3 regions of the Rhizobium sp. SG570 genome follow, and region 3 is predicted to be linked to each of the others. Evidence: predicted binding sites of a transcription regulator. Region 3 holds the regulator's gene; each other region holds the start of a gene.
What was found. The regulator LexA, encoded in region 3, represses DNA repair genes until DNA is damaged. The targets are predictions, from matches to a motif close to TGTTCNNNNTGTGTTCNG.

Region 1 (10,665 bases), on a different contig from region 3:
TATCACTACCAGGGCGACAATCACATCAAGCTCGCCACATCCGTCGAGTTCCTGCATACGGCGACATTGCTGCACGACGACGTGGTCGATGAAAGCGACCTGCGCCGCGGCAAGTCCACCGCCCGCATGATCTGGGGCAACCAGGCGAGCGTGCTCGTCGGCGACTTCCTGCTCGGCCAGGCTTTCCGGATGATGGTCGAAGTCGGCTCGCTCGAGGCGCTCGATGTACTCTCCTCGGCTGCCTGCGTCATCGCCGAAGGCGAAGTGCTGCAGCTCTCCGTCTCCAAGAACATGGAAACGACCGAGGACGATTATCTCTCGGTCATCCGCGCCAAGACCGCGGCGCTTTTCGCCGCCGCCGCCGAAGTCGGTCCGATTGTCGCCAATGCCGGCAAGGCTGAGCGCAACGCGCTGAAATCCTACGGCACCAATCTCGGCCTCGCCTTCCAGCTCGTCGACGACGCGCTTGATTACGGCGGCAAGGCCGCTGATCTCGGCAAGAATGTCGGCGACGATTTCCGTGAAGGCAAGATCACGCTTCCGGTGATCCTGGCCTATCGCCGCGGCACCGAAAAGGAACGTGCCTTCTGGCGTGACGCCATCGAAACGGGCAACAACAGCGACGAGAACCTTGAGAAGGCCCTGGGCCTGATCACGAAATATGGCGCACTTGCCGACACAATCGCCCGTGCCATTCATTATGGCACCATCGCCCGCGACGCCCTGGCGCCATTGCCGGAAACGCCCTGGAAATCCGCACTTCTGGAAGTGATCGATTTCTGCATCGAACGCGTTAATTGATAGCGGCGGACCGAATTTCTTGCAGGGCCGCTTCAAAAAAGCCATCCTGTTGTGAATCAGTTGACACGAATGCTTTATGCCGCCGGCGACTTCGCTGGCCATCCCTTGATGAAAGGCTTTCTAATGCGGCAGAGACTTGCCATCCGTTTCCTCTCGGGCGTAGCCTTGGCGGCGATCCTTTCCGTGTCCGCCCTGAATGGCGCGCGTGCTGAGGACAAGCCGGCAGCGCCGGAGATCAACACCCCGGTCGCCTTCGATCCGGAAAATGTCGATACTTTTGCCGGGGCTTTCCTGGCCGCCCGCACAGCCGATGTCGACCACGACTACGACACCGCCATCGCGCTCTACAAAAAGGCGCTGATGATCGAGCCGGGCAATCCGGAAATCCGTCAGCGGTTGATGATTTCGCTGCTGCTCAACGGCAATCTTGAAGAAGGCGTGAAATACGCCAACGAGCTGAAGAGCGATCCCTCCGTCGAGCGCGTCACGACGATCGTGCGCGGCATGGACGCCATCCGCCGCCATGAATACAGGAGCGCTCAGGATATCCTGAAGTATAACGGTCCGAACGATCTCGACCGGATGATGACCAACCTGCTCTCCGCCTGGGCCCGCGCTGGCTCCGGCCGCGGCAAGGAAGCGATCGCGATGATCGACAAGATGAAGGGCCCCGATTGGTTCAACATCTTCAAGAACTATCATGCCGGCGCCATCGCCCTGACGATAGGCGATTTGAAATCGGCACGCTCGCATCTCAACGACGCCGTCCTCGACAAGACGGGTGGCGCAACGGCACCCGACACCTTCATGCGCTCCGTCATGGCACTGGCACGCCTCGAGGCCAAGGCCGGCGACAAGCAGAAGGCTCTCGATGCAATTTCGGTCGGCGACAACCTCGTCAGCAATTACGCGCCGCTCAATGCGCTTCGCGACAGCATCAGCAAGGGTGATACGCCAGAGCAGCAGGTAACTGACGCGACGCAGGGCGCGGCGGCCGTGCTGTTCACCATCGGTGCCGCGCTCAACCGGGACGGCGCCGAAGATGTCGTTTCGCTTTATCTGCAGATCGCCAACTCGCTCGATTCGAAGGCCGCCGATACGCTGGTTCTTCTCGGCGGGCTTGCGGAAAAGCAGGAGCAGACCGATCGCGCCATCGCTTTCTACAGGAAGGTGCCGGACAATTCGCCGATGGCCCGCATCTCCGAGCTGCAACTCGGGCTTGCTCTGGCGCAGGCCGGCAAGGTTGACGATGCCCGCAAGCATCTGAAGGCGCTGATCGATTCCGACCCCAACGACGTCCGCAGCTATCTGGCCTATGGCAGCGTCCTTTCCGATGCCAAGGACTTCCAGGCCATGGCCGATAACTACGACAAGGCCGTGCAGATCATCGGCCCCGTGCCGAAGCGCAGCGACTGGGCCGTGTTCTTCCAGCGCGGCATCGCCTATGAGCGGCTGAAGAAGTGGGCCGATGCCGAGCCGAACTTCAAGAAGGCTCTGGAACTCAACCCGGATCAGCCGCAGGTGCTGAACTATCTCGGCTATTCCTGGGTCGACATGAACATGAACCTCGACCAGGGTCTGGACATGATCCGGAAGGCCGTCGACCTCAAGCCGGATGACGGCTATATCGTCGATTCGCTCGGCTGGGCCTATTTCCGCCTCAACCGCTTCGACGATGCAGTGAACGAGCTGGAGCGCGCCGCACAGCTCAAGGCCGGCGATCCCACCATCAACGATCATCTGGGCGATGCCTATTGGCGCGTAAACCGCAAGCTCGAAGCCGTCTACCAGTGGAATCGGGCGTTGGCCTCGAAGCCGGAAGAAGCCGATATTCCGAAGATCAAGGAGAAGGTCGACAAGGGCTTGCCTGCGCTCGACACCGATCCGAAGACGGTCGACAAGACCAAGCAGCCCGATCCGGCACCGGCGCCCGCTCCCGATTCGAACGCGCCTGCTCCGGTCGATAAGAAGTCCTAAGACTTTTCATGAACGCGATCTTGGCAGCGGGCGATTTCGACCTCACGGAGGAAGCGCCCGCAAAGATCAATCTTGCGCTGCATGTGATGGGCCGCCGCGCCGACGGCTATCATCTGCTCGATATGCTGGTGAGCTTTGCCCGCCACGGCGACCGCCTTGCCTTTCGCACCAGCGAGCATGACGAATTCAGCCTTTCCGGGCGCTTTGCCCCTCTTCTCTCCGCCGATGCAGAAGCGGGAAACAACCTCGTTCTCAAGGCGCGAGATCTGCTGCGGCAGGTTCTTTTCGAGATCGATGCGCCGCCCGTTCACATCCATCTCGAAAAGAACCTGCCGATCGCCTCGGGCATCGGTGGCGGCTCGGCGGATGCGGCCGCGACGCTACGCGGGCTGACGCGGCTATGGGGCGCAGCACTGCCGGAAGAAACGACAAAGGCAATTGCGCTGAAGCTCGGGGCGGATGTGCCGATGTGCCTCGCGAGCCGGCCGTTGGTGGCGCGCGGCATCGGCGAGGCGATCGAACTCCTGCCGGACTTTCCGTCCTTTTCCATGGTTCTCGGCAATCCCCTTGTCGGCGTCTCGACACCGGAGGTATTCCGCCGGCTTTCCCGCAAGGACAATCCGCCGCTCCTGTTCCCGTCGCGGATGCCGCAGGGGCGCGACGAATGGATCGAGACGATCAGAAGCCTGCGCAACGACCTCGAGCCGCCGGCGCGAATGATTTGCGGCGAGATTTCAACGCTCGCCGGTTTGATCGGAAGCCAGCATGCCGTTGTGACTCGCATGTCCGGCTCCGGGGCGACATGCTTCGGCATCTTCGATACCATCGAGCAGGCAGAGGCTGCGGCTGCCTTGCTTCACAGACAGAGGCCGGACTGGTATTTCCAGGCGACCGAGACGATTGCGGGAGAGGCATGATGGCAGGCCCAGGCACCGAAAGATCCTTCATTCCCGTCGGCATCGCCGTGCTGACCGTCTCCGATACGCGCACGCTGGCCGACGACAAGTCTGGCGATACGCTGGTCGCACGCATTGCCGAAGCCGGTCACAGGCTTGTCAGCCGCGCCATCGTTCCCGATGACAAGGAGCGCATTCGCGCCCAGGTGGAAGCCTGGACACTTGATGATGCGGTCGACGTCGTGATCACCACCGGCGGCACCGGCTTTACCGGCCGCGACGTCACGCCCGAGGCGCTGGAACCCTTGTTCGAAAAGCGGATGGACGGTTTTTCCGAGGTCTTCCATCGCATTTCCTACGACAAGATCGGCACGGCGACGATACAGTCGCGGGCAACCGGCGGCGTCGCCAATGCCACTTTCATCTTCGTGCTGCCGGGCTCTCCCGGCGCCTGCAAGGACGCCTGGGACGGCATATTGAAGGCGCAGCTCGACTACCGGCACATGCCTTGCAATTTCGTGGAGATCATGCCCCGCCTCGACGAGCATCTGAAGCGCGGCGGCGGTTCCAAATAGATCCTGCGTGTCCGCAAGGCCTCGCAGCCCGCTATGCCTTTGGCCCCGGCAGGGCAGGAATTGATTCCCAAGTATCACCGCTGAGAATGATGCAGCTCCGTCCGGAGACGTCGCTGATCATCAGCGTCCAGTTGCCGCTTTCGGCAGCGTAGATTTCAACGATGGTGTTGGGATCGAGCTTGCCGGCAGCCGACAGCTTTTCGGAAAGATGGTCGCCAAGGAACGCGATGATATCAACGCGCTTGGCGCAAGCCAGTGTCGCTTGGGAGGCGGCAACGCCGGGATAGAGAATTGCACTTGCAACGAAGGCCGTTGCAATAAGGCGGTAGAGCATCGTGCGTTTCATAACGCACCTCCTTTCGCCGAAATCTCGGCGGAAAAGGAGAGTTCCGCTGACCAGTTCCGCCGCATACCGGCATCTTTGTGGTCGGCCGCCCAACGCGATACGCGAAAGGTGCCGCCACAACAAAATTATGACAGCTATTCCCAGGTTTACAAATGGAATCTGGGACGATGAGAGCTCTATCGCGCCGCCCGCGCGACCCAGGATGGAATGAGTTCGCTTGAAAGCCTGCGGCTTTTCTGACCTTTGGCGAATTCCGCCAGCCGCATGCCGGTTCTGGCGACGGCGATGGCCTGTGGCTTGGAAAGCAGTAATCCCAGCTCCAGGGGCGGTGTGCCGCGGCCGATGCGCTGCAGGAAAGGCCGGCGATAACCGCGCGATGCGGTAAAGCGTGCAGGCACCTTGTTCAACGAAACATATTCGGCGATCTCGTCGATCCAGCCGGCCTGCGGGCGCGCGCCGGGCTCGACCAGCAGCAGCCATTCGCCGCGCGCCGTGCGCAATATGTCTTTTATATCCCACTGCGAATAGAACCGGCAGCCGGCGGCATCCGCCACCCGTGAGGTGCCGTCCCGCGAGCCGTGATCGAGCACGACGACATCGCAAACCAGGCCCTCGATAGCGCCCGCCACCAATGCCGCCAATGTCTGCGCCAGCTCAGGTTCCTGATCCTGACATTCGATGATTACCGTCAACATTGCCCATTTATAGAGCGGCGCACAATTTATTGCCAGCGCATAACCCCTCAAACCCGAAGGTTTAGCGGGAAGGCTTATACACAGCCTCAAAGGTCGCGGCGGAGTGCAATTTCGTATTTTGTTCTTGCATTGTTCTCATTTGTCGGATAGGAATTTAATCACCTTAGACGCGGCGTGCGGCGCCACGAACCGCCCTGGAGCTACCGATGAACGAGCAGTCCCTTGCAGGGCAGGCCGCATTCGCGCCTGCCAATACGCCAGACATTGCCAACGCCTTGATCGCCGACGCCGGCCTCAGGGTCGACGTCGAGCGCCGGCGCGGACGCGGCGCCGGGCTGAACCCGAGCGGCCGGTTCGAAGCTCGGCAGCGCGAGACCTTCGATGACGGCTGGCAGACCCTGGAGGAGCTTCCGCCCTTCAAGACCGAGGTGCAGGTGGAGAAGCCGCGCACCGCGATCACGCGCAACGAATCGCCCGATATTCCCTTCGATCGTTCCGTCAATCCCTATCGCGGCTGCGAGCATGGCTGCATCTACTGCTTCGCGCGGCCGACGCATGCCTATATGGGCCTGTCGCCGGGGCTGGATTTCGAAGCGAAGCTGTTTGCCAAGCCGGATGCGGCGAAGCTTCTGGAGCGGGAACTGGCAAAGCCCGGCTACAAGCCGCGCGTCATCGCCATCGGCACCAACACCGATCCTTATCAGCCGATCGAGAAGGAATGGCGGATCATGCGCCAGATCCTCGAAGTGCTGAACAGGGCGAACCATCCGGTCGCTATCGTCACCAAATCAGCGCTGGTCATGCGCGATATCGATATCCTCAAGGACATGGCCGCCAAGAACCTGGTGCGGGTGGGCCTGTCGGTGACGACGCTCGATCGGAAGCTGGCGCGCACCATGGAACCGCGCGCCGCGACGCCGCCGCGGCGACTGGAGGCGATCCAGGCCCTGAGCGAGGCCGGCATCCGCACCTCGATCATGGTGGCGCCGATCATTCCCGCCCTCAACGACCATGAGATCGAGCGCATCCTCGATGCCGGCAAGGCTGCCGGCGCGCTGGAGGCAAGCTATGTGATCCTGCGGCTGCCTCTGGAAGTGAGCCCGCTGTTTCGCGACTGGCTGCTGCAGCACTATCCGGATCGATACCGCCACGTCATGTCGCTGGTCCGCTCGATGCGCGGCGGCAAGGATTACGATGCCGATTTTGGCAAACGCATGAAGGGTGCCGGACCCTATGCCTGGCAGATCAGCCGTCGCTTCGAAATGGCAACGCGACGGCTCGATCTCACACGCCGCAATATCGCGCTGCGCGACGACCTGTTCGTGCCGCCTGACGGCAGCGGCGTCCAGCTGTCGCTGCTCTGACCTTTCCTCGCGGGTTTTTCCCTGTGCCCGCTGGAAGAGAGCCCCCCAGGTTCGCCGCCCTGATCCACCGGGGGCTTGCAGGAGATCGGGTGGTGTGCGAGCTTTGCCGCATGCCACGCAGCACATCACCCGATTCTCCCATGCTTTTCGACGAAGCGCCAATCATCCCGACCTTCGAGCTGGAACTGATCGCCCGCCGCGCCGGACACTGGCCGGTCGCCGGTGCCGACGAGGCAGGCCGTGGGCCCCTCGCAGGGCCTGTCGTCGCAGCGGCAGTCATTCTCGATCCCGAACGCATTCCGCAGGGGCTGAACGATTCCAAGCAGCTCACCGCCGCCAGACGCGAAGCGCTGTTTGTCGAAATCCTCGCGACGGCAACCGTTTCCATTGCCTCATCGAGTGCAGCCCGTATCGACACGACGGATATCCGCAAGGCAAGCCTCGACGCGATGCGCCGTGCCATTTGCAGCCTGGCGGTGCCGGCAAGCTATGTGTTGACCGACGGCCTCGATGTGCCCGCGGGCCTTGCATGCCCTGGCAAGGCTGTGGTCAAGGGCGATGCGCGCTCTTTCTCGATCGCAGCCGCCTCGATCGTCGCGAAGGTGACGCGCGACCGGATGATGGCGCGAGCAGGCGACGACTTTCCCGCCTATGGCTTCGCGGCCCATGCCGGCTATGGCACTGCCCAGCATCGCGCCGGCATCGAGCTGCATGGCCCGTGCTCCCTGCACCGCATGAGCTTTCGGCCCCTGAAGAAGGAAGCCGTCTGAAGATCATATCGCTGCTATCTGTTACTCGGTCATTCCTGCCGTAATTTCCGCCGACCATCTCGTCATATAGGCAATGTCCAGGCGGTAGCCCTGATCATGTCCCTCCTTGAGGTCCCGCCGGTATTTTTCGACGCCGCGCGCCGCCTCCTGCTCCATGAAGCTCAGCAGCGCCTCCAGCCGCTCGACGATGGCATCGGGCAGAGAGCGGCGTTCTGCAGCCGACATTCCATAGGCATCGGCAAAGATGCGGGCGCGCCGGATCTGGTTGTCCAGCCCATCCAGGCTTCCCACCCCGATGCCTGAGGACAGCGGCGCCCAGCGATAGACGGCATAGGCCAGATCCCAGCACCGAGGGGCGGGATGAGCCGTCTCGAAGTCGATGATGCCAGTCACCTCGCCGTTTTTCAGCACGACATTATAGGGTGCGAAATCCCCATGACAGATGACTTCGCGCGGCGTTCGGGCCGGCAATTGCCATATGCATTCCGTTGCAAGGTCGCGCAGAAACAGCGCTGAACAATCGTGATAATGACGAAGCAGAGACGCCGCCGACCGCAAGGCCAGTTCGGAGCGCATTTCGACGTTGTCGTCGAGATCGCCGGTGGTGCCGGGCAGATAGGTCACTTTCTCCCAGACCGCATCAAATCCAGCCGGCAGCGGAGCTGCGGCAAAACCATGTCGCCGCAAGGCGGCGAGCAAAGCATGAACGCTTGATGTCCATGGGCGAACCGGCCGCAGGATGTGATCGCCCTGACGAAACGGTTCCTCGCCGTCCAATATCTGCATCGACCCTCCCTGCGCGCCCAAATGATCTAGATGCGGAAAGGGCCCTTAGTCAAACACCGAGAAGACGGGAGGCCGAAACAAAAAAAGCCCCGCCGAAGCAGGGCTCTTTTGAATTTCGATCTCTCGGGCTTAGTTCAGCCGGGTCTTCACTTCGTTGACTGCGTCGTTGAAGAGGCCCGATTGAACGCTTCCACCGGTCTTCTGCGCAAGCACAGATTCCGCAGCCGCAATCGCGAGGTCAACGGCAGCGGAACGAACCGCCTTCATCGCATCGGCTTCCGCCTGCTTGATCTTCTGCTCGGACAGCGCCGTGCGGTTGGCGACGAATTCCTCCGTCTTCTTGCGGGCTTCCGACGTCAGCATTTGGGCTTCACGCTCGGCAGCCGCGACGATGTTCGCCGCATCTGCTTCAGCTTCCTTGCGCTTGCGCTGGTATTCGGCCAGCAGATGCTGAGCCTCTTCGCGCAGGCGCTTTGCTTCTGCCAGTTCGTTGCGGATCTGATCGGCACGGTCGTCCAGCGACTTCGCCATCATGCCCGGAACCTTCAGATAGACGATCAGGCCGAGGAAGATGAGAAGCGCGACAAAAGCGAAGAAAGTTTCATCAAGAGCAAACGTCATGGATCAACCCTCCCGCTTGGCGGATGCTGCGGCAACAGCCGAAGCGACATCAGCCTTGCCGGCGACGTTGCCGACCAGCTGCTCGACGACGGCAGCAGCCGTCTCTTCCGCGATCGCTCCGACATCGCCGAAAGCCTTTTGCTTGATCTCGCCGATGCGAGCCTCAGCGGCCTTGAGCTTTTCGGAAAGGCTTGCCTCGATCGCCTTGCGATCTTCCTCGGCCTTTGCCTTGGCGGTATCGCGGGCGGTGGCGCCGATCGAATTTGCCTTGGCGCGCGCAGCTGCCAATTCGCTTTCGTAGGTCGCGACGGCAGCGTCGGCTTCAGCCTTCAGGCGCGAGGCTTCCTCGATATCCTGGGCGATACGGTCATGCCGGCTCTCCAGGATCTTGCCAACGCGCGGAATGACGATCTTCTGCATGGCCACGTAGAAGATAACGAAGGTGATCACCAGCCAAAGCAGCTGTGAGGCGTAGGTCGTATGGTCGAACGGCGGGAATACGCCGGCGTGATGGCCCTGCTCGGGCGCACCCGTTTCCGTGTGCACCTCGCCGGCGGCCGGCGGTGCTTCGTCAGCGTATGCCGGGGTCACAAACATGCTCACCTCCAGGTGGTCTGCAAATACAAAGAATCACGGCTCGCTGCCCGCGAACCGTGATCTATGACGCCGCTGATATCAGACGGCGAAGAGCAGGAGGAGAGCGATGAGCAGCGAGAAGATGCCCAGAGCTTCCGTAACGGCGAAGCCGAATACCAGACGGCCGAACTGGCTGTCAGCGGCAGACGGATTGCGCAGTGCGCCGGACAGGTAGCTGCCGAAGATATTGCCGAGGCCGAGAGCCGTGCCGGCCATACCAAAGCAAGCCAAACCTGCGCCGATGAACTTTGCTGCTTCCGCGTCCATGTTGAACTCCTTTGAAATGGTTGTGCGGTGAATGACTGACGCCCTTAGACGCCAATGTCTTTATCCTTAGTGGCCACCCGGGTGGATTGCGTCGTTGAGGTACATGCAAGTCAGTACCGCAAAGACGTAAGCCTGGAGGAAGGCAACGAGGAATTCGAGACCGGTGAGGGCGACGGTCATGATGAGGGGAAGAATTGCTCCACCGATGCCAAGCGCGCCAAGGGCTCCGAGCGAGGCGACGAAGCCTGCGAAAACCTTGAGCGTGATATGGCCGGCGAGCATGTTGGCGAAAAGACGAACGGAGAGCGAAATCGGCCGGGACAGGAACGAGATGATCTCGATGATCACCACCAGCGGCAGAAGAATACCCGGGACGCCCTGCGGCACGAAGAGCTTGAGGAAACCGAAACCGTGCTTGAGGAAACCGTAGATAATGACCGTCAGGATGACCAGAAGCGCCAGAGCGAAGGTAACGATGATCTGGCTGGTGATGGTGTAGAAATAAGGAACCATGCCGAGCAGATTGGCCGTCAGCACGAACATGAAGAGCGAGAAGACCAGCGGGAAGAACTTCATTCCCTTCGTCCCCGCCCCTTCCTTCAACATCGAGGCGATGAACTCATAGGCCATTTCCGCCACGGACTGAGCCCGCGTCGGAATGACGCCGCGCGGTGCGCTGGCATAGTACAGGAATCCGGCAGAGAGCACTGCGGAGGCGACCATGAACAAGGAAGCGTTGGTGAACGAAAAATCAATTCCACCGATATCGATCGGGATAATCTTGAAGATCAGGAACTGATGGGTAGGTCCGTTTGCCACCGCTTGTTCTCTTTCATTTTTCCGCTCTGCCGAACGGATGCCTCTCATTTGAAAACAGCGCCCCCGGCGTTGTTTCCGCTCATTTCTTGTCAGGCCCGCGCTCTTCGAGTAC
Region 2 (10,665 bases), on a different contig from region 3:
CGGCGCGCGACACCTTCATGGCGGCTTCGGTCTTGGCGAGCGCCTGCAACTCTTCCGGCTCAAGGCCGATATGCAAAACGCCGTGGATGACGGCGATGGTTGCCGGCACTGCGCCTTCCTGCCGGATGATCGCCTCGACGCTGCGGGCCATCTCGATATTGCCCGGGTAGGGCATGCCGTGGGTGATGATGGTCGATTCCAGCGCGACGAGCGGCGCGCCGCGCAGCTTTGCCGCAGCGACTTCCTTCGAATAGGAGATCGGAAGCAGTGGCGAGATAGGCTTGGTCATGGTCGTGTCCAATTGACTGAAACGGTAGAGGCGATTTGAGCAGGCTTCATGACAGAATAGCGGCCTCTGGAACAAGGGCCAACATCGTCTTTAGCAGCTCGGGTGTGAGATTTTCGGCGGTGGCGAAGGGCGACTGCACGGTGATTGCCGCCGCAGCAGCACCGTGACGCACGGCCTCGCCAAGGTCGTGGCCGGCGAGCAGGGCGGCCAGAACTCCTGCGGCAAGCGAATCTCCCGCGCCGGTGACATCGGCGACATTGTCGACGATGGGCGGCTGCAGGCTGATGACGACATCGCGCGAGAACGCGATCAGTTCGCGCTTGCCGCGGGTGATCACGCCGCTCCGCAGACCGAGCGCGCGCAATTCGCTCACCCATTCGCGCGGGTCTTGTGGACGGCTCTCCGTCAGCGCCGCGGCCTCGGCTTCGTTGAGGAACAGGTGATCGATGCCGGCAAGGCACGGCTTCAGCCGAACCACCTTCGCAGGCGAAATCGCGATGGCGGCGACGGGTTTGCCGCAGAAGGACGCCCTTGCTGTGATGGCACTCAGCGTCTCGGCCGGCAGATTGGCGTCGCAAAGAACGAGGTCGGTCGCCTCGAATGCATTGCGAACGGCGCGAATCGCCAGGCGCCTGGGGACGAACAGTTTGTAGAGCTCCATGTCCGCAAGCGCGATGACCAGATTGCCGTCGCGTTCTAGGATCGCGGTGTAGCTCGGTGTCTTGCGGTCGAGGAACACGAAAGGCTTGTCGTCGATGCCGGCGTGGCTGGCGGCCTCGGCCACCATCTCTCCGGAGGGGTCGCCGCCGCGGGGCGAGATCAGCTTTACGTCGAAGCCTAGGCGGGCGAGATTGCGGGCTGCATTGAAGCCGCCGCCGCCGGGCTCCTCGAACCATGCTCCCGGATTGCTGGCGCCCGGCGCCGTCTCGCCGAAGATGCGACCGCGGCGGTCGACATGAGCGCCGCCAAGAACGAGAATCTTCTTCGCCATATGGTTTTCCTCAGCAATCGAAAAGGCGAATCGGACCGGCCGCCAACAAGCCTGATCCGATCGTCGCGGACCCGTAAGTGCCTGGGAAGAAAGGAGAAAACAAAAGTAGAACGGAATTCATTTTACCTTTTTCTTTCAATTGCTTGTTGTGCTCTTGTGATTGGAGAACAAATAGAGTACAGAATTCTCATCGGCGGCGACATTGCTAGAGCGGCTTCAATAACCTAAAGGTGGATCGAATGTCTCAGAATTCTTTGCGGCTTGTAGAGGACAAATCGGTGGATAAAAGCAAAGCACTTGAAGCGGCACTCTCTCAAATTGAGCGGTCGTTCGGCAAGGGCTCGATCATGAAGCTCGGCTCTAACGAGAACGTGGTCGAAATAGAAACGGTTTCCACTGGCTCCCTGAGCCTCGATATTGCGCTGGGCATCGGCGGTTTGCCGAAGGGGCGTATCATCGAAATCTATGGGCCTGAAAGCTCCGGTAAGACGACGCTGGCGCTGCAGACGATCGCCGAAGCGCAGAAGAAGGGCGGCATCTGCGCCTTCGTCGACGCCGAACACGCGCTCGATCCGGTCTATGCCCGCAAGCTCGGCGTCGATCTGCAGAACCTGCTGATCTCGCAGCCCGACACCGGCGAACAGGCGCTTGAAATTACCGACACGCTGGTGCGCTCCGGCGCTATCGACGTTCTCGTCATCGACTCCGTCGCGGCGTTGACGCCGCGCGCCGAAATCGAAGGCGAGATGGGTGACAGCCTGCCGGGCCTGCAGGCTCGTTTGATGAGCCAGGCGCTGCGCAAGCTCACCGCTTCGATCTCGAAGTCCAATTGCATGGTGATCTTCATCAACCAGATCCGCATGAAGATCGGTGTCATGTTCGGCTCGCCGGAAACGACGACCGGCGGCAACGCACTGAAGTTCTATGCCTCGGTCCGCCTCGACATCCGCCGTATCGGCGCCGTCAAGGAGCGTGAAGAGGTTGTCGGCAACCAGACCCGCGTCAAGGTCGTCAAGAACAAGATGGCGCCGCCTTTCAAGCAGGTGGAATTCGACATCATGTATGGCGAGGGTGTTTCCAAAACCGGCGAACTGGTGGATCTCGGCGTCAAGGCCGGCATCGTCGAAAAGTCCGGCGCCTGGTTCTCCTATAACAGCCAGCGCCTCGGCCAGGGTCGCGAGAATGCGAAACTCTTCCTGCGCGACAATCCGGATCTCGCCCGCGAGATCGAGTTGTCACTGCGCCAGAATGCCGGCTTGATCGCCGATCGCTTCCTGCAGAATGGCGGCCCTGATGCCGATGATGGCGACGCCGCTGCGGAATAGCGGTTTCCGGGAGCGATCCCGGGCCTGATATAAGACCAAAATCCGAAACCGGCCGCATTGTCCAAGAGATGTGCGGCCGGTTTTGTTCGTGCGGCTGGACAGGGCCGGGAGCGAACGATAAAAGCCACTGACTTTGACGCAAGTTGCTGATGGCAGTACTGAAGGGCCCAATATGAGCGGTGTGAATGAAATCCGGTCGACCTTCCTCGACTATTTTAAGAAAAACGGCCACGAGATCGTGCCGTCGAGCCCGCTGGTGCCGCGTAACGATCCGACATTGATGTTCACCAATGCCGGCATGGTGCAGTTCAAGAACGTTTTCACCGGGTTGGAGCAGCGGCCCTATACGACGGCGTCGACAGCGCAGAAATGCGTGCGCGCCGGCGGCAAGCATAACGACCTCGACAATGTCGGCTATACCGCCCGCCATCATACCTTCTTCGAAATGCTCGGCAATTTCTCCTTTGGCGACTATTTCAAGGAGCGCGCCATCGAGCTTGCCTGGAATCTGATCACCAAGGAATTCGGCCTCGACGCCAAGCGCCTGCTGGTCACGGTCTATCACACTGACGACGACGCCTATAATCTGTGGAAGAAGATCGCCGGCCTCTCTGACGACAAGATCATCCGTATCGCCACCAGCGACAATTTCTGGGCGATGGGCGATACCGGTCCCTGCGGCCCCTGTTCGGAGATCTTCTACGACCACGGTGATCATATCTGGGGCGGCCCTCCCGGCTCGCCGGAAGAAGACGGTGATCGCTTCATCGAGATCTGGAATCTCGTCTTCATGCAGTTCGAGCAGATCAGCAAGCAGGAGCGGGTCGACCTGCCGCGCCCGTCGATCGACACCGGCATGGGTCTCGAGCGCGTTGCCGCCGTGCTGCAGGGCAAGCATGACAATTATGACATCGATCTCTTCCGCGCACTGATCGAAGCCTCCGAAGAGGCGACCGGCGTGAAGGCTGAGGGCGAACATCGCGCCAGCCATCGTGTCATCGCCGACCATCTGCGTTCCTCGGCATTCCTGGTCGCCGACGGCGTGCTGCCGTCGAACGAGGGCCGTGGCTACGTGCTCCGCCGCATCATGCGTCGCGCCATGCGCCATGCCCAGCTGCTTGGCGCCAAGGAGCCGCTGATGTGGAAGCTGCTGCCGACGCTCATCCAGCAGATGGGCCGCGCCTATCCCGAGCTGGTGCGCGCCGAAGCGCTGACCTCCGAGACGCTGAAGCTTGAGGAAACCCGCTTCCGCAAGACGCTGGAACGCGGCCTGTCGCTTCTGTCGGACGCCACGTCGGACCTGCACAAGGGTGATAGCCTGGACGGCGAAACCGCATTCAAGCTCTATGATACCTATGGCTTCCCGCTGGACCTGACTCAGGACGCGCTGCGCGCCCGCGGCATCGGCGTCGATATTTCCAGCTTCACCGACGCCATGGAGCGGCAGAAGGCCGAGGCGCGTTCGCATTGGGCGGGCTCCGGCGACAAGGCGACAGAGACCATCTGGTTCGAGCTCAAGGAAAAGTTCGGCGCGACCGAGTTCCTCGGCTACGACACGGAGGCTGCCGAGGGTGTCATCCAGGCGATCGTTCGGGACGGCGCCGCTATCGACAGTGCTTCGGCCGGCGACAAGGTGCAGATCGTCGTCAACCAGACACCGTTCTACGGCGAGTCCGGCGGCCAGATGGGCGATACCGGTGTGATCTCCGGCGACAGCGGCAAGCTTGTTGTAGGCGACACCCAGAAGAAGGGCGAAGGCCTTTTCGTTCACAGCGCCGAGGTTTCGGAAGGCGCGATCAAGGTGGGCGATGCCGTCGTGCTGACGGTCGATCACGCACGGCGCTCGCGCCTGCGCGCCAACCATTCCGCGACCCATCTGCTGCATGAGGCCCTGCGCGAGGTGCTCGGCACCCACGTTGCCCAGAAGGGCTCGCTGGTCGCGCCCGAGCGCCTGCGCTTCGACGTCTCGCATCCGAAGCCGATGTCGGCCGAGGAGCTGAAGATCGTCGAGGATATGGCCAACGAGATCGTTCTGCAGAATTCGCCCGTTACGACCCGCCTCATGAGCGTCGACGATGCGATCGCGGAAGGCGCGATGGCGCTGTTCGGCGAGAAATACGGCGATGAAGTTCGCGTCGTATCCATGGGGCAGGGTGTGCGCGGCGCCAAGGCCGGCAAGCCCTATTCCATCGAGCTTTGCGGCGGAACGCACGTATCCGCCACCGGGCAGATCGGGCTCGTGCGCATTCTCGGCGACAGCGCTGTCGGTGCCGGCGTGCGCCGTATCGAAGCCGTGACAGGCGAATCCGCGCGTGATTATCTTGCCGAGCAGGACGAACGCGTGAAGAGCCTCGCTTCGGCGCTGAAGGTTCAGCCCGGCGATGTCGTTTCGCGCGTCGAATCTTTGCTGGATGAGCGCCGCAAGCTGGAGCGTGAATTGGCAGATGCCAAGCGCAAGCTCGCCATGGGCGGCGGCCAGGGCGGTTCTGCCGATGCGGTGCGCGATGTCGGTGGCGTCAAATTCCTCGGCAAGGCCATTTCCGGTGTCGACCCCAAGGATCTCAAGGGGCTGGCGGATGAGGGCAAGGCCAGCCTCGGCTCCGGCGTCGTTGCGCTGATCGGCGTTTCCGAGGATGGCAAGGCCAGCGCCGTCGTTGCCGTCACCGAGGATTTGACCGGCCGCTTCAGCGCGGTCGATCTCGTCCGCATCGCGTCTGCTGCCCTCGGCGGCAAGGGCGGCGGCGGACGTCCCGACATGGCTCAGGCCGGCGGCCCCGATGGTGCCAAGGCGAATGAGGCGGTCGAAGCGGTTGCTGGGGCACTCGCCGGCTAAGGGCCAGATTTCATTCCAATATCGGACGCGGCGGAGGCAGTTAACCTCCGCCGTTTTCGTTTGTGCAACCGACTCAGCAGGATTTGTCAAATCGAGATATGGTTCCTTGGGGCCGATCGATTTGCAAGGAGTTGGACATGAACGGCGAAACGGCATGGGCGCTTTACGAGACCCGTCTGCGGCGGGTCTCTGCCTATATCCACGAGCATCTGGATGAAGAGCTCGATATGGAGAAACTTGCCGAGATCGCCTGCATGTCCAGCTATCACTGGCACAGGATTTATCGGGCGATCTATGGCGAGACGGCGGCTGCTACCGTCAAACGGTTGCGGCTTCACCGCGCCGCCGGCGATCTCGTACGCACCGATCTTGTGGTCAGCGACATTGCAAAGCGATCGGGCTATCCCAACCTCCAATCGTTCAACCGCATCTTCAAATCCGTCTACGGCATGCCGCCGGCGCGATATCGGAATGAGGGAAGCCACACGATTTTCGAACCCGGCACCCAAGGAAGGATCAAGCTCATGTTCGACGTTACGCTTCGCACCATCTCACCGATCTCGCTGATCGGGGTTTCCCACAAGGGTCCCTACATGCAGATCGGCCAGGCTTTCGAAACCCTGTTCGGCACGCTCTATGCGCGCGGCCTCGCCAGGCCCGATATGCGGATGATCGGTGTCTATCTCGACGATCCGGACGTTGTCGCGGCCGAGAAACTGCACTCCTACGCCTGCGTCAATGCCGGCGAGGAGATTGCCGTCGAGACTCCGCTGGAGCGGCGAGCCGTCGATGGCGGCGAATATGCCGTGTTGCGGCACAAGGGCCCCTATGCTGATATGTATAGGGCCTATCAGTGGCTCTATGCCGAATGGCTGCCGGCCTCCGGCCGGCAACTGCGCGATGCCGTCATGTTCGAGGAATATCTCAACAATCCGCGCGACGTGCAGCCGACGGAGTTGTTGACCGATATCTACATGCCGCTGCAATAGCGGCATGATGTTTCACACGAGGGAATGGCTGTAGAGCCTTGGCCTTTCAGCCATTCGCTTGCTTCGGCATTGCCGCGTTATCGAGTTCGTTGCCACGGCGATAGGCATCGCGGTCGCTAACGCGGTTCCAATAGTCGATGTAGGCCGGTCGCTTTTCGATTGTACCAAAATTGAGACCCCAGCCGACATGGGAGCCGACATAGACGTCCGCGGCCGTGAAACGGTCGCCGGCAATGTACGGCGAAATGCTGACTGCCTGTTCCAGAGTGTCGAATACATTATCCAGACTGCCGCAGCCGGCCATGCGCAGGCGCTCGGGTGGAATTTCGAAGCCAAGGGCACGATTGGTGACGGCCATCTCCATCGGCCCAGCCGCAAAGAACATCCAACGGAAGTAGCGTCCGCGCTCGGCTGCCGTCGGCGCCAGGCCCGCCTGCGGAAAGGTCTCGGCCAGATAGGCGCAGATGGCCGCGCCCTCGGTGACGACTGTATCGCCGTGCTTGATCGCCGGCACCTTGCCCATGGGATTCATCGAGAGATAGTCGGGCGCCTTCATCGTCGTGCCGAAATCGAGATATTCGGTGCGATAGGGCTGGCCGATTTCCTCCAGCATCCAACGGGCGATACGTCCGCGTGACATGGGATTGGTGTAGAAAACGAGTTCCTCGGTCATAAGATTCTCCCTTGGTTTGGCGCATTCTTGCCATCGCTCAGGCGGGTCAGCAAGTTGCGTGACAAAAGAAAACCCGGCACTGAGGCCGGGTTTCCGTAAGCTTTGATGTTGCCGAGGCTTAGGCAGCCATGGCCTTCTGGAGGTTCTCGTCGATCTTGTCGAGGAAGGCGGTGGTCGAGAGCCACGGCTGATCCGGTCCAATGAGCAGCGCCAGATCCTTGGTCATGAAGCCGGCTTCGACAGTGTCGACGCAGACGGTTTCGAGCGTTGCGGCGAACTTGGCGAGTTCGGCATTGTCATCGAGCTTGGCGCGATGGGCGAGACCACGGGTCCAGGCGAAGATCGAGGCGATCGAGTTCGTCGAGGTTTCCTGGCCCTTCTGGTGCTGGCGATAGTGACGGGTGACCGTGCCGTGGGCGGCTTCGGCTTCAACCGTCTTGCCATCCGGCGTCAAGAGAACAGAGGTCATCAGGCCGAGCGAGCCGAAGCCCTGAGCAACCGTGTCGGACTGGACGTCGCCGTCGTAGTTCTTGCAGGCCCAGACGTAGCCACCGGACCACTTCAGGGCGGAGGCGACCATGTCGTCGATCAGACGGTGCTCGTAGGTGATGCCGACTTCGTCGAACTTCGCCTTGAATTCGCTTTGATAGACTTCTTCGAAAATGTCCTTGAAGCGTCCGTCATAGGCCTTGAGGATGGTGTTCTTGGTCGATAGATAGACCGGCCACTTGCGCATCAGGCCGTACATCATCGAGGCACGCGCGAATTCGCGGATCGATTCGTCGAGGTTGTACATGGCCATGGCAACGCCGGCGCCCGGGGCGTCGAAGACGTCCCGTTCAATGACCGTGCCGTCTTCGCCGACGAACTTGATGGTCAGCTTGCCCTTGCCGGGGAATTTGAAGTCGGTGGCGCGATACTGGTCGCCGAAGGCGTGACGGCCGACGACGATCGGCTTGGTCCAGCCCGGAACCAGCCGCGGTACGTTCTTGCAGATGATCGGTTCGCGGAAGATGACGCCGCCGAGGATGTTGCGGATCGTGCCGTTCGGGCTCTTCCACATTTGCTTGAGGTTGAATTCCTTGACGCGGTCTTCATCCGGCGTGATCGTCGCGCACTTGATGCCGACGCCGTGCTTCTTGATGGCGTTGGCGGCATCGACGGTAACCTGGTCGTTGGTCGCATCGCGGTTCTCGACGGAGAGGTCGTAATAGTCGATATCGATATCGAGGTAGGGGTAGATCAGTTTGTCTTTGATAAACTGCCAGATGATGCGAGTCATCTCGTCGCCATCGAGATCGGCAACGGGGTTAGCGACCTTGATCTTCTTCATGCTTCTGCCTCGTTTAAGCTGATGGGGGCGCATGTCCCCGTGAGTGATATGAAGTCTCGAGCGCTATAGCATCGCAAGTTCCGAACGCAAAGCCAAAGCGGCGCCAAGGCGGCGTTTTTGCTCATCACATCCGCTTCATGGCACCTTCCGGTAGCGATCGACTTTTCGATGTCAGTGTCAACCAGCCAGGTGCTGCACGATATGAACGAGAAAGAGAATTTCAGCACCGAAGACCTGCGCCAGCATGTTGGCGTATCAGAGCAAAAAAGCCGATGAGAGCCTTGTGAGGATAGCTATTGGTTGAATGCCGGGCTTGACGCTTGGAAAAATTCCAAAATTTTCATGCACGAAGGCCTGAAAGCTTTTGGGCCGGAACAACGTCCAGGCGCCGAGCAATGCAACTGCGAGGCAGACAAATATCTGCAGCACGAATACCAACAGGCCGCGCGACATGATGTCCCCCTCGGCGAAATTGTCTTCGCCGCATATCGGATAGCAAACCGCATATATCCATTCGAAATGAAGGCCCGGCCTTCCTTGTAAAAGGAACATACAAGCCTGGAACGCCGACAAAGACGGCTTTTGAAATCGTCGTAATCTTATCAGCGCAGCTTCGGTCCGACGGGTGGTTTTTCAAAATCGGCACCATTGCCAAAGCGGTGGATGCGTCTAATGTCGCCCATGTTTCGCCTGTCGCAACGGAATCATATCATGCAGAAATTCGCCGCATCCGCGCTTGTCTTCACATTCCTTCAGTTCTCGTTCGGGGCGAATATGGCGCTTGCGGCCGATGCGACGGCTCCTGTCAAGGTCATCATGGATGCCACCGTCTCGAACTGGGCAGGCGGAGACAGCGACTGGCAGGATATTTTCGACGAGAGCAAGCTCAAGGATGTCTACAGCAAGGATTTTGCTGCCAAATATCAGGCGGCGGCGCAGTTTCCCGCAGCCGACGAGGACGGGATTTCACCGTTCGACTACGACGTCATCGTCAACGCGCAGGATGCTTGTCCGCTGGAGGACATGAAGCTCGCCGGCCAGCCGCCCAAAGGCGATGTGACGGAAGTCCTCGCCACGTTCAAGAAATCCACCTGCATGGGATCGGACGTCGACTACCAGAAGACGACGACGGTTCGTTTCGAAGTCATCCAGGAGGCCGGAAAACCCGTCATCGACGACATCATCACGATCGACGACAACGGCAATCCGAGCTCGCTGAAATCGGTCATGCAGGATCTTGTCAAGCAGCAGCAACAGCAGCCTTCCGATCAGCAGAAGCTGGCCAATCCGCAATAGTCGGGCAGGGTTCGTCGCGGCGCCAGCGCGCAAAAACCTTGCCGATCGGCTGGTGTCTCGCTATTGCGACCGTGATTTGCGCGGACGGGGTTCGCGCCCGGAGAAAAAGCGTCATGGCAGGCACGAACAGCGAGCGTCAACTTCTAGCCGAGGGGCCGGCCGTCATTCTGGTCGAGCCGCAGATGGGCGAGAATATCGGCATGGTGGCGCGGGCCATGGCGAATTTCGGTCTCGCAGAACTGCGCCTCGTCAATCCGCGTGACGGCTGGCCGAACGAGAGAGCGCAGGCGACCGCTTCGAAGGCCGATCACATCATCGAGGCGACGAAGGTCTACGATACGTTGGAGCAGGCGGTCGCCGATCTCAACTTCGTCTATGCGACGACGGCACGCGAACGCGATGGCTATAAGCCCGTGCGTTCGCCGGTCGTCGCGGCTGAGACCCTTCGCGCCCGGTTCAAGGCCGGCGAGGGCACGGGCATTCTTTTCGGGCGCGAGCGCTGGGGCCTGACGAACGAGGAAGTGGCGCTTGCCGACGAGATCGTGACGTTCCCCGTCAATCCCGCTTTCGCTTCCCTGAACATCGCCCAAGCCGTGCTGCTGATGTCCTATGAGTGGATGAAGTCGGGCATGGAGGATCTCGGCGCCGTGCCTTTCCAGGCAATCGAACAGCGGCCTTCGACGAAGGATCAACTTTTCGGCCTTTTCGACCAGCTCGAGGAGGCGCTGGACGCCCGCAATTATTTCCATCCTGCCGGGAAAAAGCCGAAAATGGTCGACAATCTCCGCGCTGTCCTCTCGCGCCGGGCGTTCACCGAACAGGAAATCAGCGTCTTGCGCGGCGTGATCTCGTCTCTCGATCGCTTCACGCGGAAATCTCCCCGCGGCAGCGGTTCCCATCCCCGATCGTCCAGCGCATCCAAGGAAACCACGAACG
Region 3 (10,665 bases):
TGCGGTCGCTTCTCGAAAATTGGAGCATCAAGCCGGATATCCTCGTTGGTCAGGATGCGAAGTGGAAGGCCTTTGCGCAGGCGGATGTCGCCATGGCAGCGTCTGGCACGGTGATCCTGGAGTTGGGGCTTGCCGGCGTTCCGGTGGTCTCGACTTACAAGACGGAATGGCTGGCCAGATTTGTGATGGCGCGCATCAAGGTATGGACGGCGGCCTTGCCGAACCTGATTGCCGATTACGCTGTCGTGCCTGAACTCATCAACGACATTTTGCGGCCCGGCCTGCTGGCCCGCTATATGGAGCGCCTGTCGAACGACACGCCTGAGCTATCGGCAATGCTCGCAGGCTATGATGTCGTCTGGCAGCGCATGCAGACGGAGGAGCCGCCTGGTGACAAGGCCGCCGCCATCCTCCTGGAGGTCTTGTCCAATAAAAAAACCGGTCATTTCTGACCGGTTTTTTGTTTCAAGTCCGGAGCTTAGCGCTTGGAGACCGGAACGTATTCGCGCGGCGGTTCGCCGGTATAGAGCTGGCGCGGACGGCCGATGCGCTGATGCGGATCCTCGATCATCTCGTTCCACTGAGCGATCCAGCCGACGGTACGGGCAAGCGCGAACAGTACGGTGAACATGGTGGTGGGGAAGCCGAGGGCCTTCAGCGTGATGCCGGAGTAGAAGTCGACGTTCGGGTAAAGCTTCTTCTCGATGAAGTATTCATCGGTCAGCGCGATGCGTTCCAGCTCGATCGCGATGTCGAGCAGCGGATCGTCCTTGATGCCGAGTTCGCCGAGAACCTCATGCGCCGTCTTCTGCATGATCTTGGCGCGCGGATCGTAGTTCTTGTAAACGCGGTGGCCGAAGCCCATCAGGCGGAACGGATCGTTCTTGTCCTTGGCGCGGGCGATGTATTCCGGAATGTGGTCGACAGAGCCGATTTCCGTCAGCATGTTCAGCGCGGCTTCGTTGGCGCCGCCATGAGCAGGGCCCCAGAGGCAGGCGATGCCTGCAGCGATACAGGCAAACGGGTTTGCGCCCGAGGAGCCTGCGAGGCGAACCGTCGAGGTCGAAGCGTTCTGCTCGTGGTCGGCATGCAGGATGAAGATACGGTCCATGGCGCGTGCCAGCACCGGATTGACGACATACTCTTCGCAGGGAACGGCAAAGCACATGCGCAGGAAGTTCGATGCGTAATCCAGATCGTTCTTCGGATAAACGAAGGGCTGGCCGATATGGTACTTGTAGGCCATGGCGGCAAGCGTCGGCATCTTGGCGATCATGCGCAGGCTCGCGACCATGCGCTGATGCGGATCGGTGATGTCGGTCGAGTCGTGGTAGAAGGCTGACAGAGCGCCGACGCAGCCGCACATGACTGCCATCGGATGCGCGTCGCGGCGGAAGCCGGTGAAAAAGCGCGACATCTGCTCATGCACCATGGTGTGGTGCACGACGCGATAGTCGAAGTCCTTCTTCTGTGCGGCTGTCGGCAGTTCGCCGTAGAGTAGCAGGTAGCATACTTCGAGGAAATCGCCGTGTTCGGCCAGCTGTTCGATCGGATAGCCGCGATGCAGCAGAACGCCTTCGTCGCCATCAATATAGGTGATGCTGGACTCGCACGACGCGGTCGAGGTGAAGCCAGGATCGTAAGTGAAAGTGGAGGTGTTCTTATAAAGGGCACCAATATCAATGACACTCGGGCCGATGGTCCCGGTTTTGACCGGCAGGTCTACCGTCTTCTCACCCCAAGTTAGTTTCGCGCTTTGTTCCGTCATGCTGATCCTCCAAGATTTGGCGGGATTGACGCCATAAAAAGCGCCAAAAGGTTAAGCGACTACCGACTAGCTATATGATCCAGAGCCTAATGCCAAGTTATCCTAATGCCGAATTGTGCATTGCGGTATCAACTTTTGGGCAATGCAGTAGGGCATTTGATCCCCCCGTTCCGGTAAATGGCGCAATTTGGCAGTGGGTGTGCCGATTTTGGTTGAATTCACCGAATGGTGACGGCAAAAATCGCGTCATAGCTGTAGTTTTGCGTGGGGCAGGCAGTGAATGCCTAATTTAGAGGCACCGGAGCAGCAGGAGGATGGCAGGAATCTTCCTGGGCCTGCAGAGCCTCACCATGCCGCCACGCCCTTTGTTTCTCGTGCCAAAGCGGAGCAGCGGGAGCGGACGCAGGATCAGGCGCCGCCGGTCGCGCGTTTCTACCTGGCTGTCAGTCGCATCAGATCCTTTGTTTGGCGCCTGATCGAAGAGGAGGCCGCGCATGGTCGTGCCATCCTGTTTGCGCCGATCTATATGGGCCTCGGCGCGATCTTCTGGTTCAAGGCCGATATCGATCCGCCGCCGCAGACGGTCCTTGCTGCGCTCCTGGTCCTGGCTGGCAGCTTTCTTTTCAGGCGCGAAGCGGGCCGCGTGCTTCGGCATGTCCTCTTCGCCGGCATGCTGGTTTGTCTGGGCATGGCTCTGGCGCAATGGGAAAGCTGGCGGGCATCGACCGTCATGCTTGACTCGGCTGTGACCACGACCGTCACAGGTCGGATCGAAAGGCGAGAGTCCTACGATAACGGAGGTTGGCGATACGTCGTCAAAGTTGACAAGACAGAAAAGCCGGCCATTCGCAGACCGCCGGAGCGCGTCACCATTTTCGTGCGCAAACAGGCAGAACCGTTCAACCTCGGCGACCGCATCCAGGGCAAGGCGCGACTGACGCCTCCGGCCGGACCTGCTCTGCCTGATCTCAACGATTTCGCGTTCAGTTCCTATTTCAACGGCATCGGTGCAAACGGCTTTGCCTTTGGAAAGCCGACCCTACTGTCACCGGCCAGTGATGTCGCTGCGGATTCGGTGTCGGACAAGGCGGATATCTGGCTTGCCGGCCTGCGCAACAGCATAGGCGACAGGATTAGAAGGACCTTGCCCGGCGACACCGGCGCTTTCGCGGCCTCGCTTGTCACCGATGAGAGACGCGCGCTTTCGGACGAAACGACCGAAGCGCTGCGAATGGCCGGGCTCACGCATATCATTGCCATTTCCGGCCTCAACATGGCGCTTTCGGCCGGCATCTTCTATATCGGCCTGCGCTATCTGTTCAGCCTGTTTCCCGGCATGGCGCAGGCGTGGCCGACCAAGAAGATAGCCGCCTTCGGCGCGCTGGTAACCCTGACGGCTTACTATCTCATTTCCGGCTTTGGCGTGTCGGCCGAACGCGCCTTCATCATGATGGCGATCATGCTGGTTGCCGTGCTCTTCGACCGGCCGTCGATCAGTCTGCGCAACGTCGCGCTCTCGGCAATCGTCATTCTCAGCCTGTCGCCGTCGCAGGTGCTCGGACCGAGCTTTCAGATGTCCTACGCCGCGACGCTGGCGCTGGTATCCGGCTACACGCTTTGGAAACGGCGCCAGCATCGGGAAAATATTCTTTCGCGCTCCAGGCTCCTGAGCCCGCTGCTGTTCGTTACGCGCTTCTTCGGCGGCATATTGTCGACCTCCTTCATTGGCGGCGCGTCGACGGCGATCTTCTCGATCGAGCATTTTCACCGGTTGGCGACATACGGCCTTGCAGCCAATCTCGCTGCGATGCCGATCGTCTCCGTCGTCGTCATGCCGTTTGGCATGGCGGCCATGTTGCTTATGCCATTTGGTCTCGACGGGCCCTTTTGGCAAATCACCGGCGAGGGACTGGAGTTGGTCATCGCTATCGCCAAAACGGTGGCGGGATGGGGCGGCGATATTACCTTCGGCCGCCAGCCCGCCTGGCTTATGCCGACATTCATCGCAGGCTTTCTGCTCATGACGATGTTGCGAACGAGCGTGCGCCATGTTGGCCTGCTGTTGCTGCTTTCTTCCCTCGGCGTGGCAGCATTCGGCTCTGGCGTGCCCAAACCGGATCTCATGATTTCCGAGGATGGTGTTCTGGTTGCCTTGCGACAGGACGACATACTGGCAACAAATCGCGAAAGACCGCAGGCTTTCATTTTCGAACAGTGGCAGAGAGCGCTGGTTGCGAGCGAGCATCAACCTCCGACTATCCTTCCTGTTGACAGCCGCCTTCCCCAGATAAGCAAGACGGATCATCGCCGGCGATTGAGCGTCGAAGAGCAGGGCGCAGTTCGCAAGGCAATGGATGAAGCACTCGACCAGGCCATGCAGGGCAGTTTTGCTTGCCAAAAGGGCGCATGGTGCGTCGCGATGCTTGAAAATGGCGCGATGCTGGTCACCATCGAGGACGCAGCTTACCTGTCGCCGGCCTGCGATACGGCCAATATCGTCGTCACTCCCGTACGACTGCGCCTGGATCGCTGCCGCTCCGGCGCCATGCTTTTCACAGGCGCCACATTGCGGCAGACAGGGTCCATTGAGATGGACCTCAGCACCGACAAGCCAAATGTGGTAACTGCGTTCGAAAATCCACAGCGCCCATGGGCTCGGCACAGAACATACAATTGGCGCACAGGCACATTCGGCGCGCCGATCGTCCGAGCATCACCGGTCAGTGATAACGGCGAATGAGGCCAACGAGCTTGCCTTGCACCTTGACGCGATCCGGCCCGAAGATGCGGGTTTCATAAGCGGGATTGGCTGCCTCGAGCGCGATGGAGGCCCCCTTGCGGCGGAAGCGCTTCAACGTCGCTTCCTCGTCGTCGACGAGCGCGACGACGATATCGCCCGGATTGGCAGTCGTTGCATTGCGAATGATGACCGTATCGCCGTCAAAAATGCCGGCATCGATCATCGAATCGCCTCTTACTTCCAGCGCATAGTGCTCGCCCGAGCCGAGCATGTCGGCAGGGACGGTTATGTCGTGGGTATTATTCTGGATGGCCGAGATCGGAACGCCAGCGGCGATGCGGCCCATGACCGGTACCGAAACAGAACTGTTCTGGTCGTCGTTCGCAACTTTTGGCGGAGCAGGCGGCGCAACTGGCTGAGGTTTGCCGAGGCTGCCTTCGATGACGCTCGGCGAAAAGCCGCGGCGCGGCTGCAGGCTTGGATTATAGGCATCCGGCAGCTTGATGACCTCAAGCGCTCTGGCCCTGTTCGGTAGCCGGCGGATGAACCCTCGTTCCTCCAAAGCCGTGATCAGACGGTGAATACCGGATTTGGATGCAAGATCCAGCGCGTCCTTCATCTCGTCGAAAGATGGTGGCACGCCGGACTCCTTCATCCGTTCGTGAATGAAGAGAAGCAGTTCCTGCTGCTTGCGCGTCAACATCGTCTTGGAACCCCAGAATCGAGAAAAGCGTGAAACAAATCCAGAACGGACACTATATGTTCCATATGTGTTCCGCAAGTACTTAAATTTCGGTAAAGCTTTGCACGGACAGTTAAATATTCGACATCACTGGGTGGACCCGATAAAAGTCTCATATGGTTATATCCGCGCTAACATATCGGAAAACATAAGGAAATGCTGTTTAGCCCTTCATTGGGCGCATGCAGCCTACCTTGAGTAGCTGACGCATGGATGAAAGCCATTTTCACGACATGCGATTCCGGTACCGATCAAAGAATCAGCCGCATGATCTAGCGTCTTCGACAGGACATGCGGTCGTCTTGCGCCTCTATCGTCTTGCTTTCATCTTGAATTGGAGGATGGATGGGCGCAAACCTGCGGGCGCAGGAAAATAGGAGACATCATGACTTTGTCGCCGCATCCGCTGGATCATCTCGTATTGCCGACCGTCAATCTCGCTTTGGCGCGCGAGCGGCTCGGCAAGCTCGGTTTCACCGTCGCGCCCGACGCCCGGCATCCGTTCGGCACCGAGAATGCCTGTGTCTTCTTTGCGGACAAGACCTATCTTGAACCGCTGGCAGTGGCATCCCCTGAGCAATGTGAGGAGAGCGTCGGCGCGGGGAATGTCTTCGTTGCGCGCGATCAGGCCTATCGCTTCCGGCTCGGTGAAGACGGCTTTTCAGCCGTGGTGTTCGGCTCGGAGGATGCTGTCGCCGATGACGAGCGCTTTCGGGTAAGCGCCATCTCGGCGGGACGCATGCTGGATTTCTCGCGTCCCATGAAAATGCCGGATGGAACCGAGACCGTCGCCGGTTTTCGTCTCGCTTTCGCCGCCGATCTGCGTGCGCCGGATTTTCTGGCCTTCTGCTGCCAGCGCATCAATCCGCTGCCCGCCGATCGCAGCGTGCTGGAGCGCCATGAAAACGGCGTCACCGGCATTGCGCGGGTGGCGATATCGACACCCACCCCGGCCGCGTTCCGCACTTTCTTCGAAGCGATCGTCGGTGAACCCTGGATATCGGAACATTCTTTCGGTCTGACGATCAGGGCGGCCAATGCCGATATCGAGCTCCTGACGCCGGCAGGCATGGAAGCGTTTTACGATTTGCCTGTTCACTCGGACGATCCCGGCTTGCAGGCGCGCGCAATCCTTTTCAAAACACGCGATCTTTCCGTGACATCGTCGCATTTCGCTGCTAACGGCGTCACCTACACGCGTAAGAACAATCGTATATTGACAAGGCTGGCCCCCGGACCGGGCGCCCTGTTCGCCTTCGAGGAGATAGCATGAGCACGAATTCTGAAGTGATCGTCGGCGAGGGAGCCTCCAAGGTTCTGTTTTCCAACACCGCCAAGCTGTCGCTTATTGCTGGTCCGTGTCAGATGGAAAGCCGCGAGCATGCTTTTATGGTTGCTGGCGTCCTGAAGGAACTCTGCGGCAAGCTTGGCATCGGCCTTGTCTACAAATCCTCCTATGACAAGGCGAACCGGACTTCGCTCTCCGGCAAGCGCGGCATCGGCCTTGAAAAATCCATGGAAGTCTTTGCCGATCTGAAAAAGGAATACGGTTTTCCGGTCTTGACCGACATTCACACGGAAGAGCAGTGTGCTGTCGTCGCCAAGACGGTCGATATCCTGCAGATCCCGGCCTTCCTGTCGCGCCAGACAGACCTGCTGGTTGCCGCCGCCAAGACCGGCCGCGTCGTCAACGTCAAGAAGGGACAGTTTCTGGCTCCCTGGGACATGAAGAACGTGCTTGCCAAGCTGAACGACAGCGGTAACCCGAACATTCTTCTGTGCGAGCGCGGCGCCTCCTTCGGCTACAATACGCTGGTCTCCGACATGCGCTCGCTGCCGATCATGGCGGCGATGGGCGCGCCGGTGATTTTCGATGCGACCCATTCCGTGCAGCAGCCCGGCGGGCAGGGCGGTTCGACGGGCGGCGATCGCCGATTCGTCGAGACGCTGGCGCGCGCCGCCGTCGCCGTTGGCGTCGCCGGCGTTTTCGTCGAGACGCATGAAGATCCGGACAATGCGCCGTCGGACGGCCCGAACATGGTCTATCTGAAGGATATGCCGCGGCTTCTTGAGAAGCTGCTTGCCTTCGACGCCATCGCCAAGGCTTGAGAAATATCAGGCATTCAACAGGCTGACATGTATTTGCGTTACGGGGCCTGAAGGAGTGCGAAATCGGGGTGCGGAGCGGCATTGTAATTTCCGCGTCTTCGATTAAGACCATTTCAATCGATTTATAAACCAGCGAGCAGGAAGCTATCATGACCGCAATCACCGACATTATCGCCCGCGAGATTCTCGACAGCCGTGGCAATCCGACTGTCGAAGTCGATGTCTACCTCGAAGATGGCAGCATGGGCCGCGCGGCGGTTCCGTCGGGTGCGTCGACTGGCGCGCATGAAGCCGTCGAGCTTCGCGACGGCGGCAAGCGCTATCATGGCAAGGGCGTGGAGAAGGCTGTCGAAGCCGTCAATACCGAGATATTCGACGCGATCGGCGGCATGGACGCTGAAAATCAGATCCAGATCGACGACATCATGATCGAGCTTGACGGCACGCCGAACAAGTCCCGCATCGGCGCCAATGCCATCCTCGGCGTATCGCTCGCCGCCGCCAAGGCCGCTGCCCAGAGTGCAAACCTGCCGCTCTATCGCTATGTCGGCGGCGCTCACGCTCGCCTGCTCCCGGTTCCGATGATGAACATCATCAACGGCGGCGCCCATGCCGACAATCCGATCGATTTCCAGGAATTCATGATCCTGCCGCTCGGCGCAGACACTTTCCGCGATGCCGTGCGCATGGGCTCGGAAGTATTCCACGTCCTCAAGAAGGAACTGGCTTCCCAGGGCCACAACACGAACGTCGGTGACGAAGGTGGCTTTGCGCCTGGCCTCTCCAGCGCCCCTGCCGCTCTCGACTTCATCATGAAGTCGATCGAAAAAGCCGGCTACAAGCCGGGCGAAGAAATCGCTCTTGGCCTTGATTGCGCTTCGACCGAGTTCTTCAAGGACGGCAAGTACGTGCTCGAAGGCGAAGGCCGCACGCTGGAATCCGGCGCCATGGCCGAATATCTCGCTGAACTCGCCGCCAACTACCCGATCGTTTCGATCGAAGACGGCATGGCCGAGGACGACTGGGAAGGCTGGAAGACGCTCACCGACCTGATCGGCAAGAAGACGCAGCTCGTCGGCGACGACCTGTTCGTCACCAACTCCGCTCGTCTGCGCGATGGCATCCGCATGGGCGTCGCCAACTCGATCCTCGTCAAGGTCAACCAGATCGGCACGCTGACGGAAACGCTCGACGCTGTCGAAACTGCGCACAAGGCCAACTACACGGCCGTCATGTCGCACCGCTCCGGTGAAACCGAGGACTCGACCATCGCCGATCTTGCGGTTGCCACCAACTGCGGTCAGATCAAGACCGGCTCGCTGTCGCGCTCCGATCGTCTTGCCAAGTACAACCAGCTCATCCGCATCGAAGAAGGTCTCGGCCCGCAGGCGAAGTATGCCGGCCGCTCCATTCTTCGTGGCTGAGCTTGACCCGCAGGATCCGTCGGATTTTGCTGTTCATATTCGCTGATCTTGAACCGCGCCCTCGGGCGCGGTTTTTTGTTGGGCGCGCGGTAGAGTCAACGGACGGTTAATCTCTCACGGCTAAAGTTGCTCTAGGTGTTTGATTTGACGTGATCTTATCCGCAGCCGCAATGCTTCCGTCGCATCGTCTGAGGTTTGAGATTGCCTACGGCAGGGCGTTTCGAGCGAGTATGTGGACAAAATATCATAAGAAGAGAAGGTTCGGCCGTTTCGTCCTTCCCGCCGTAACTGTCGCTTTTGTTAGCTACTTCGGCTATCACTGTGTGCACGGCGACTACGGCCTGAAGGCGACCGAGGTTTTCGAGCGGCGTCGGCTCGACCGCAGCAAGGAACTTGCCGATCTGGTCGCGAAGCGCGAGCACCTCGAAAAAGAGGTCGCTCTGCTCAGCGACGGCTCTCTGGACAAGGATATGCTCGACCAATACGCGCGCTATCAGCTGACCTATTCCAAGGCGAACGAGATCGTCATTTTCAACAAATAGCCATAATTAACCGGATTTCGGTTAATCATTCTTTTTGTAGTTATAACAATAACTTACGAATAATATGAGCCATGCAATTATAGCATTGCTGTGGCGAACAATCTTGCCTATGTTACGCCTCACCATAAAACGAGGCTACTCACACAGGGAGGGTTGAATGGCGCCGCGAAAAACCGCGTCCGTTTCCAGCCGCAAGACAGTATCCAAACCCGCCAAGGACACCAATGGCGGTCCAATCGCGGATTTCGACCGTGATGCTGAGCTCAAGGCTTATCGTGAGATGCTCCTGATCCGCCGTTTTGAAGAGAAGGCCGGCCAGCTTTACGGCATGGGCTTCATCGGCGGCTTCTGTCACCTTTACATTGGTCAGGAAGCTGTCGTCGTCGGCATGCAGATGGCTTTGAAGGACGGCGACCAGGTCATTACCGGTTATCGCGACCACGGGCACATGCTGGCAACCGGCATGGAAGCACGCGGCGTCATGGCCGAGCTTACCGGGCGCCAGGGCGGCTATTCCCGAGGGAAGGGCGGCTCCATGCACATGTTCTCCAAGGAAAAGAATTTCTACGGCGGCCACGGCATTGTCGGCGCGCAGGTCTCGCTCGGCACCGGTCTCGGCTTTGCCAACTGGTATCGTGGCAATGACAATGTCAGCGTCGCCTATTTCGGCGATGGCGCCGCCAACCAGGGCCAGGTCTACGAAAGCTTCAACATGGCGCAGCTTTGGAAGCTGCCTGTGATTTTCGTGATCGAGAACAACCGTTACGCCATGGGTACGTCGACGGCGCGCGCCACCGCGCAGGCCGATTTCTCGAAGCGTGGTGCGTCCTTCGGCATCCCGGGCATCCAGGTCGATGGCATGGACGTTCGCGCCGTCAAGGCTGCGGCTGACGAGGCTGTCGAGCACTGCCGTTCCGGCAAGGGCCCGATCATCTTGGAAATGCTGACCTATCGTTATCGTGGTCACTCCATGTCGGACCCGGCCAAGTATCGTTCCAAGGACGAAGTGCAGAAGATGCGCTCCGAACATGATCCGATCGAACAGGTTCGTGTTCGCCTTCTCGAAAAGGGCTGGGCAACGGAAGACGATCTCAAGGGTATCGACAAGGATGTTCGCGATATCGTCGCCGACAGTGCCGATTTCGCCCAGAACGATCCTGAGCCGGATGCCTCCGAGCTCTACACCGACATTCTGCTCTAGATCGGGGAGGGACATTCATGCCCATCGATATCCTTATGCCCGCCCTTTCTCCGACGATGGAAGAGGGCACCCTTTCGAAATGGCTCAAGAAGGAAGGCGACAAGGTCGTTTCCGGTGACGTCATTGCCGAAATCGAAAC

Region 1: a site for LexA is predicted at 5,410-5,427, ahead of FHT28_RS18620 (PA0069 family radical SAM protein). Genes of this name have one in related genera too.
Region 2: a site for LexA is predicted at 1,444-1,461, ahead of recA (recombinase RecA). Genes of this name have one in related genera too.

Annotation. Positions count from the first base shown of each region.
Region 1 covers NZ_JAAZQI010000009.1:19,743-30,407, reverse strand. Annotated here, with positions in the region: gene FHT28_RS18650 (polyprenyl synthetase family protein) at 1-801, shown strand, start outside; gene FHT28_RS18645 (tetratricopeptide repeat protein) at 925-2,778, shown strand; gene FHT28_RS18640 (4-(cytidine 5'-diphospho)-2-C-methyl-D-erythritol kinase) at 2,787-3,695, shown strand; gene moaB (molybdenum cofactor biosynthesis protein B) at 3,695-4,249, shown strand; gene FHT28_RS18630 (hypothetical protein) at 4,281-4,595, opposite strand; gene FHT28_RS18625 (glycosyl transferase) at 4,772-5,290, opposite strand; gene FHT28_RS18620 (PA0069 family radical SAM protein) at 5,497-6,654, shown strand; gene FHT28_RS18615 (ribonuclease HII) at 6,765-7,424, shown strand; gene FHT28_RS18610 (phosphotransferase) at 7,446-8,210, opposite strand; gene FHT28_RS18605 (F0F1 ATP synthase subunit B) at 8,340-8,831, opposite strand; gene FHT28_RS18600 (F0F1 ATP synthase subunit B) at 8,835-9,428, opposite strand; gene FHT28_RS18595 (F0F1 ATP synthase subunit C) at 9,507-9,734, opposite strand; gene FHT28_RS18590 (F0F1 ATP synthase subunit A) at 9,801-10,553, opposite strand; gene FHT28_RS18585 (AtpZ/AtpI family protein) at 10,633-10,665, opposite strand, start outside.
Region 2 covers NZ_JAAZQI010000012.1:120,568-131,232, forward strand. Annotated here, with positions in the region: gene FHT28_RS23125 (pseudouridine-5'-phosphate glycosidase) at 1-289, opposite strand, end outside; gene FHT28_RS23130 (carbohydrate kinase family protein) at 336-1,280, opposite strand; gene recA (recombinase RecA) at 1,520-2,605, shown strand; gene alaS (alanine--tRNA ligase) at 2,778-5,438, shown strand; gene FHT28_RS23145 (AraC family transcriptional regulator) at 5,576-6,427, shown strand; gene FHT28_RS23150 (glutathione S-transferase family protein) at 6,474-7,100, opposite strand; gene FHT28_RS23155 (NADP-dependent isocitrate dehydrogenase) at 7,219-8,433, opposite strand; gene FHT28_RS23160 (hypothetical protein) at 8,689-8,886, opposite strand; gene FHT28_RS23165 (hypothetical protein) at 9,208-9,729, shown strand; gene FHT28_RS23170 (RNA methyltransferase) at 9,843-10,665, shown strand, end outside.
Region 3 covers NZ_JAAZQI010000002.1:584,206-594,870, forward strand. Annotated here, with positions in the region: gene lpxB (lipid-A-disaccharide synthase) at 1-452, shown strand, start outside; gene gltA (citrate synthase) at 479-1,768, opposite strand; gene FHT28_RS06690 (ComEC/Rec2 family competence protein) at 2,049-4,508, shown strand; gene lexA (transcriptional repressor LexA) at 4,489-5,211, opposite strand; gene FHT28_RS06700 (VOC family protein) at 5,636-6,523, shown strand; gene kdsA (3-deoxy-8-phosphooctulonate synthase) at 6,520-7,359, shown strand; gene eno (phosphopyruvate hydratase) at 7,509-8,783, shown strand; gene FHT28_RS06715 (septum formation initiator family protein) at 9,014-9,325, shown strand; gene pdhA (pyruvate dehydrogenase (acetyl-transferring) E1 component subunit alpha) at 9,483-10,526, shown strand; gene FHT28_RS06725 (pyruvate dehydrogenase complex E1 component subunit beta) at 10,544-10,665, shown strand, end outside.